DNA from 3 places in the Scandinavium manionii genome. Region 3 is predicted to be linked to each of the others. Evidence: predicted binding sites of a transcription regulator. Region 3 holds the regulator's gene; each other region holds the start of a gene.
What was found. The regulator CRP, encoded in region 3, controls carbon source genes, mostly activating them, when cyclic AMP is high. The targets are predictions, from matches to a motif close to ATGTGANNNNNNTCACAT.
Positions count from the first base shown of each region.

Region 1 (2,276 bases), on a different contig from region 3:
CGGCAAACGGAACCTGTTTCGCCTCCTTCGGTGCGCACCCTGATTTCGGCGTGGCACTGGAGCGTACCGTCACCGAGCTGCTGCAAGGCCGAGGCCTGAAAGATCTCGACGTCTTCACCCCGCCAACATTCGATGACGAAGAAGTGGGTGAGCACGCTAACCTCGAAACCCACTTTATTGATTCCAGTGGTTTGATCTCCTGGGATATGTTCAAACAAGACGCAGATTATCCGTTTGCTGACTGGAACTTCTCCGGCACGACAGATGAAGAATTTGCCACGCTGATGGCGATTTTCCAGGCAGAAGATAAAGAAGTGTATATCGCAGACTACGAGCACCTGAGCGTTTACGCTTGTCGCATTATCGTGCCAGGCATGTCTGATATCTATCCAGCCGAAGATCTGTGGCTGGCAAATAACAATATGGGCAGCCCCCTGCGTGAAACCATTCTTTCTCTACCAGGCAGCGAGTGGGAAAAAGAAGATTATCTGGCGCTGATTGAGCAGATGGATGATGAAGGTCTGGACGACTTCACCCGAGTACGTGAACTACTGGGTATGGCGACCGGTAAAGATAACGGCTGGTACACCCTGCGCATCGGTGAGCTGAAAGCCATGCTGGCGCTGGCCGGCGGTGACATGGAGCAGGCGCTTATCTGGACAGAGTGGACCATGGAGTTCAATGCTTCCGTGTTTAGCCCGGAACGTGCCAACTACTATCGCTGCCTGCAGACACTGTTGCTGCTGTCCCAGGAAGAAGAGCGTCAGCCGCTGCAGTACCTGAACGCGTTTGTACGTATGTACGGTGCAGATACGGTTGAAGCGGCGAGTGCGGCCCTGAGCGGTGAAGAGGCCTTTTACGGTCTGCAGTCTGTGGACAGCGACCTGGCGGCCTTCCCGGCGCATCAGTCCCTGTTGAAAGCGTACGAGAAGCTGCAACGCGCAAAAGCCAGCTTCTGGTCTAAACAGCAGTAAAACCACAAATAACTTATGGCGAAATTATTCGCCTGCGCTATATTACGGGGCCTCTGAGGGACCCCGTTTTAATTTTCATTTCCCCTTCGTTAATTTGTAATATTTAAGTTAATTATGAGTAAATACTATTATTGGTAGCTTACAAATAATGTTAATTTTAATGCATATTACTCCATTTTAATTAACTGCTTAAAAGGGGGATACTGAAAAAATTCAACTCTAATTGCAAATTTTAAAATTTATTTTTATTTTGATAATCAGAAAGTTACGCCGTGATCGCTGAAAAACCATGCGCTTTGCGGGCCTATAAGCCAGGCGAGATATGATCTATATCAATTTCTCTTCTATAATGCTTTGTTAGTATCTCGTCGCCGACTTAATAAAGAGAGAGTTAGTGTGAAAGCTGACAACCCTTTTGATCTTTTACTCCCAGCTGAGATGGCCAAAGTGGCCGAGGAAGCGGGTGTCTATAAAGCAACGAAACAACCGCTCAAAACCTTTTTCCTGGCGATTACTGCGGGTGTGTTCATCTCCATTGCCTTCGTCTTCTACATTACGTCTACGACAGGCACTGCGGGAATGCCGTTTGGTATTGCCAAGCTGATTGGCGGTATCTGCTTCTCACTGGGTCTTATCCTGTGTGTCATTTGCGGCGCTGACCTTTTCACCTCCACGGTGCTTATTGTGGTGGCTAAAGCAAGCGGCAAAATCACCTGGGGCCAACTGGCGAAGAACTGGTTCAACGTCTATGTTGGTAACCTGATTGGTGCCTTGCTGTTTGTTCTGCTGATGTGGTTATCTGGCGAATATATGACCGCCAACGGAGGGTGGGGACTGAACGTCCTGCAAACCGCCGACCACAAAATGCATCATACTTTTATCGAGGCTGTGTGCCTGGGTATCCTGGCAAACCTGATGGTCTGTCTGGCGGTCTGGATGAGCTACTCCGGCCGCAGCCTGATGGATAAAGCAATGATAATGGTGCTGCCAGTGGCCATGTTTGTTGCCAGCGGCTTCGAGCACAGTATCGCGAACATGTTCATGATCCCGATGGGTATCGTCGTTCGCAACTTCGCCAGCCCGGAATTCTGGACCGCTATCGGTTCGTCTCCGGACCATTTCTCTCACCTGACTGTCATGAACTTCATCACTGATAACCTGATTCCTGTCACTATCGGGAACATTATTGGTGGCGGTCTGTTAGTTGGGTTGACGTACTGGGTCATTTACCTGCGTGGCAGCGACAAGCATTAATCGTCGTTTCAGGCAGTAAATTAAGAAATCCACATAAGAAGGTAGGTG
Region 1 covers NZ_JALIGC010000040.1:80,085-82,360, forward strand. The annotation lists gene ycaO (30S ribosomal protein S12 methylthiotransferase accessory factor YcaO) at 1-974, shown strand, start outside; gene focA (formate transporter FocA) at 1,371-2,228, shown strand.
Region 1: focA (formate transporter FocA) is a predicted target of CRP. The motif match lies at 1,295-1,312, and genes of this name have one in related genera.

Region 2 (2,276 bases), on a different contig from region 3:
ATAAACGTCCAGTTGGAAAGGTCTTTCCTGCGAGGATGCACGCAAAAAAGAAAAGGCCGAACACATCGACCTTTTCATAAAGCAGAGGAATTACAGCAGGCGGCGTGCCGCTTCGACCACGATTTTCACCGCGTGGCTTTCGGTTTTCTTCATGGTTTCCGCGTTCGGGATTTCTTGCTGGGTGCGGTTGACGATGACGCCCGCAACCATGCCCGCGCGCAGGCCCTGGCTGGAACACATGGTCAGCAGGGTGGCGGATTCCATTTCATAGTTCATCACGCCCATCGACTGCCACTCTTCCATCGAACCTTTATAACGGTTAACGACGCGGCCGGAGAAGGTGTCGTAACGTTCCTGGCCTGGGTAGAAGGTGTCAGAAGATGCGGTCACACCGATATGCGTCGTGGCGCCGACAGATTTAGCCGCTTCCACCAGCGCGGTGGTGCAGGCGAAATCAGCGACAGCCGGGTATTCCATTGGTGCGAAATGCAGGCTTGCGCCGTCAAGACGTACGGATGCGGTGGTCACCAGCACATCACCGACGCTGATGTTTGGCTGAATTGCGCCGGTGGTGCCCACGCGCAGGAAAGTACGAATGCCCAGCTGGGCCAGTTCTTCAACCGCGATAGAGGTGGACGGGCCGCCGATACCGGTGGAACACACGATGACCGCTTTGCCATCCAGCTCTGCACGCCAGGAGGTGAATTCACGATGTGATGCCAGCTTGACCGGCTTGTCCATCAGCGCGGCGATCTTTTCCACACGCTCTGGATCGCCCGGGACGATAGCGAGCGTTGCCCCTTGTAAATCGTTCTTGGTGAGGCCGAGATGAAAAACATCAGACTTAGACATAAAAACTCCTCTCTGGGTCGAGTTGTCAGCAGAAGCAAAAACGCACTTTACCGAAGCCTTGGACACATTTTCGTGACATCAGTCACTATGAACGAAAAAGTTTGCATTGAATTTCTTATAAAAAGTGATTTACATCACATTAACAAGTGATAACGATAACCACTGCACATAAGATAGCCGTTTTCTGGCACTGTGAATTGTTAACCTGCGGGCTATATTTACCTTTGCGCTAATGGATGGGACGGAGAATGCCATGACCAACAAACAACCCGGCTTTGCACCGGCTGCAGAACCGCACGCCTCAACCTCAATTCTGACACCTGAAAATGCCATCATCGCGGGTGAAACCTCTATTCCGTCGCAGGGTGAAAATATGCCTGCGTTTCACGCTCGCCCGAAAAGTGCCGATGGCCCGTTGCCGGTCGTGATTGTGGTGCAAGAGATTTTCGGCGTACACGAGCATATTCGCGATATTTGCCGACGTCTGGCCGTGGAAGGCTATCTGGCGATTGCGCCAGAGCTCTATTTCCGCCAGGGCGATCCGAATGATTTTGCCGATATCCCCACGCTGTTCAGTGGCCTGGTCTCGAAAGTGCCGGATGCCCAGGTGCTGGCCGATCTCGATCACGTTGCCAGTTGGGCTTCACGTAACGGCGGTGACGCCAATCGTCTGCTGGTCACCGGTTTCTGCTGGGGTGGGCGTATCGCGTGGCTGTACGCGGCGCATAATCCACAATTGAAAGCAGCGGTGGCGTGGTATGGAAAACTGGTGGGGGAAAAATCGATTAATTCGCCAAAGCATCCAGTCGATATCGCTATCGATTTAACCTCGCCGGTGCTGGGTCTGTACGGCGGGCAGGACACGGGCATTTCGCTAGAGAGCGTGGACACCATGCGTCAGGCGTTACGAGCGGCAAACGCCAAAGCCGATATTATTGTTTACCCTGATGCCGGGCACGCATTTAACGCCGACTATCGCTCGAGCTATCACGAAGAATCCGCCAAAGATGGCTGGCAGCGCATGCTGGCGTGGTTTGCGCAGTACGGCGGGAAGAAGAGATAACGATTTTCAGACTGCCCGGCAACGCTGCTGTAACACAGAAAAATCTGTGCCCACTTATGTTTATACAGGTTCCTACGCCCGGTTGTTGGATTGACCTCAATGCCATCCCCTTGCAAATGGCATGGTTAAAAAGAAAGCGGTTTTACGCGTTGCATCCGAGTTGCTTTCCGTTTTACGAGCACGTTTCAGAAAAACCGCCCGGCGGCGCAAGCTTGCCGGGCCCACAGCCCTGCTCAAGTATCGATTCTGTAGGCCTGGTAAGCAACGCGCCACCAGGCAGCCCGCCACTTAAACCTGACGCAAATTCTGCGCGGCTTTCACCATGTTCGCCAGTGCGGCACGGGTTTCTGGCCAGCCACGG
Region 2 covers NZ_JALIGC010000028.1:75,661-77,936, reverse strand. The annotation lists gene udp (uridine phosphorylase) at 91-852, opposite strand; gene MUU51_RS01300 (dienelactone hydrolase family protein) at 1,106-1,915, shown strand; gene metE (5-methyltetrahydropteroyltriglutamate--homocysteine S-methyltransferase) at 2,204-2,276, opposite strand, start outside.
Region 2: udp (uridine phosphorylase) is a predicted target of CRP. The motif match lies at 975-992, and genes of this name have one in related genera.

Region 3 (2,276 bases):
TTGATTTCCCCTGGCTGTTGGCGATGTTGCAGGGTTCTTTCATTTCTCACATGAACACGTTGGTGGTACCAGGCGGGAAAATGGGGCTGGCGATGGAATTGATTATGTCACCGCTGGTCGAGCGGTTGATGGAAGGCAAAAAGATCGGTTAACGTTTTTGCCGGATGGCGCGTTGCTTATCCGGCCTTACGCCCGGTCAGCACAGCGCCACCGGGCAGTACTCTTACCCTTCGATCACTTCAAACGAATGGGTAATCTTCGCCGCTTTTTCCAGCATCAACGCTACAGAGCAGTATTTCTCCGCAGACAAATCTACCGCACGCGACACTGCAGCGTCTTTCAGGTCTTTACCGGTCACAATGAAGTGCAAATTGATGTGGGTGAACAAGCGTGGCGCTTCTTCGCGACGCTCGGAAGTCAGCTTCACTTCGCAGTCGGTCACGTCATGACGGCCTTTTTGCAGAATAGACACCACGTCAATCGCGCTGCAACCACCCGCGGCCATCAGTACCATTTCCATCGGGCTTGGGGCTTTATCGCCAGAGTTACCATCCATCATAATCTGGTGGCCAGAAGCTGACTCACCCAGGAAGGTTAACCCCTCAACCCATTTCACACGCGCTTGCATATTTGTTAACTCCAGAGTAGCAATTTTCCTGACAGATTACGCGCACATAACAATTCTCGCAACGGAAGGCGACGCGCATCATGCTGAAGCGAGACACCAGGAGACAGGCGACAAAAGCTATGCTAAAACAGTCGGGCTGCTACAGTAATACATTGAAGTAATGCGTGTATGCAGAGAACATCACATTACAGGCTGCAGTAAAATCCGACAGCCGACTTCCCAGGCACAGGGAAGGATACGATTGCAAAGCCAGTGGCAGTGTCGTGTCTGCCATTGGAGACAGCTTATAACAGAGGATAACCGCGCATGGTGCTTGGCAAACCGCAAACAGACCCTACCCTTGAATGGTTCTTGTCTCATTGCCATATTCATAAGTACCCATCGAAGAGCACGCTGATTCACCAGGGTGAAAAAGCAGAAACGCTGTACTACATCGTGAAAGGTTCTGTTGCAGTACTCATCAAGGATGAAGAAGGTAAAGAGATGATCCTCTCTTACCTCAACCAGGGCGATTTCATCGGTGAGCTTGGCCTGTTCGAAGAAGGTCAGGAGCGTAGTGCCTGGGTTCGGGCGAAAACCGCTTGTGAAGTGGCAGAAATTTCTTATAAAAAATTCCGTCAGCTTATCCAGGTGAACCCGGATATCCTGATGCGCCTCTCTTCTCAGATGGCAAATCGTCTGCAGGTCACCTCTGAAAAAGTAGGCAACCTGGCATTCCTCGACGTCACCGGCCGTATCGCGCAGACGCTGCTGAATCTGGCGAAACAGCCTGATGCAATGACCCACCCGGACGGTATGCAAATTAAAATTACCCGTCAGGAAATCGGTCAGATCGTCGGCTGCTCCCGCGAAACCGTTGGCCGCATTCTAAAAATGCTCGAAGATCAGAACCTGATCTCCGCCCACGGTAAAACTATCGTGGTTTACGGTACCCGCTAAGCTAGCTGAACGGCGTATTGCCCCTGCAGTACGCCGTTTTTGTCTCTTCCCCGATGTGGCGCAGGCTGATTTATCACCCGGAAATTAACTATGCACTGCGGCAAACGCTGGTGTTATGTACCCCCGTGGCTATCGGTCTGGTGCTCGGTTACCTCAAGTACGGTCTGCTGTTCTCGTTAGTCCCCGCCTGCTGCAACATTGCCGGGCTGGACACACCGCATAAACGTTTCTTCAAACGCCTGATTATTGGCGGCTCGCTGTTTGCGGGCTGTAGCCTCGCAGTTCAACTGCTGCTGGCGCACACCGTGCCTTTACCGCTGATCCTGACCGGGCTGGCGCTGCTGCTCGGCGTCACCGCAGAAATCAGTTCGCTTCACGCCCGATTACTGCCCGCCTCGCTCATTGCGGCCATCTTTACGCTCAGCCTTGCGGGGAATATGCCGGTCTGGGAACCGCTGCTCATCTACGCCCTCGGCACACTATGGTATGGCTTGTTCAACTGGTTCTGGTTCTGGATGTGGCGCGAACAGCCGCTACGTGAATCCCTGAGCCTGCTGTATCGGCAGCTGGCCGATTACTGTGAAGCCAAATACAGCCTGCTGACTCAACACACCGATCCGGAAAAAGCACTGCCGCCGTTGCTCAGCCGCCAGCAGAAAGCAGTCGACCTGATTACCCAGTGCTATCAACAAATGCACATGCTGGCCGC
Region 3 covers NZ_JALIGC010000037.1:397,745-400,020, reverse strand. The annotation lists gene MUU51_RS11615 (phosphoribulokinase) at 1-152, shown strand, start outside; gene MUU51_RS11610 (OsmC family protein) at 224-628, opposite strand; gene crp (cAMP-activated global transcriptional regulator CRP) at 935-1,567, shown strand; gene MUU51_RS11600 (YccS/YhfK family putative transporter) at 1,621-2,276, shown strand, end outside.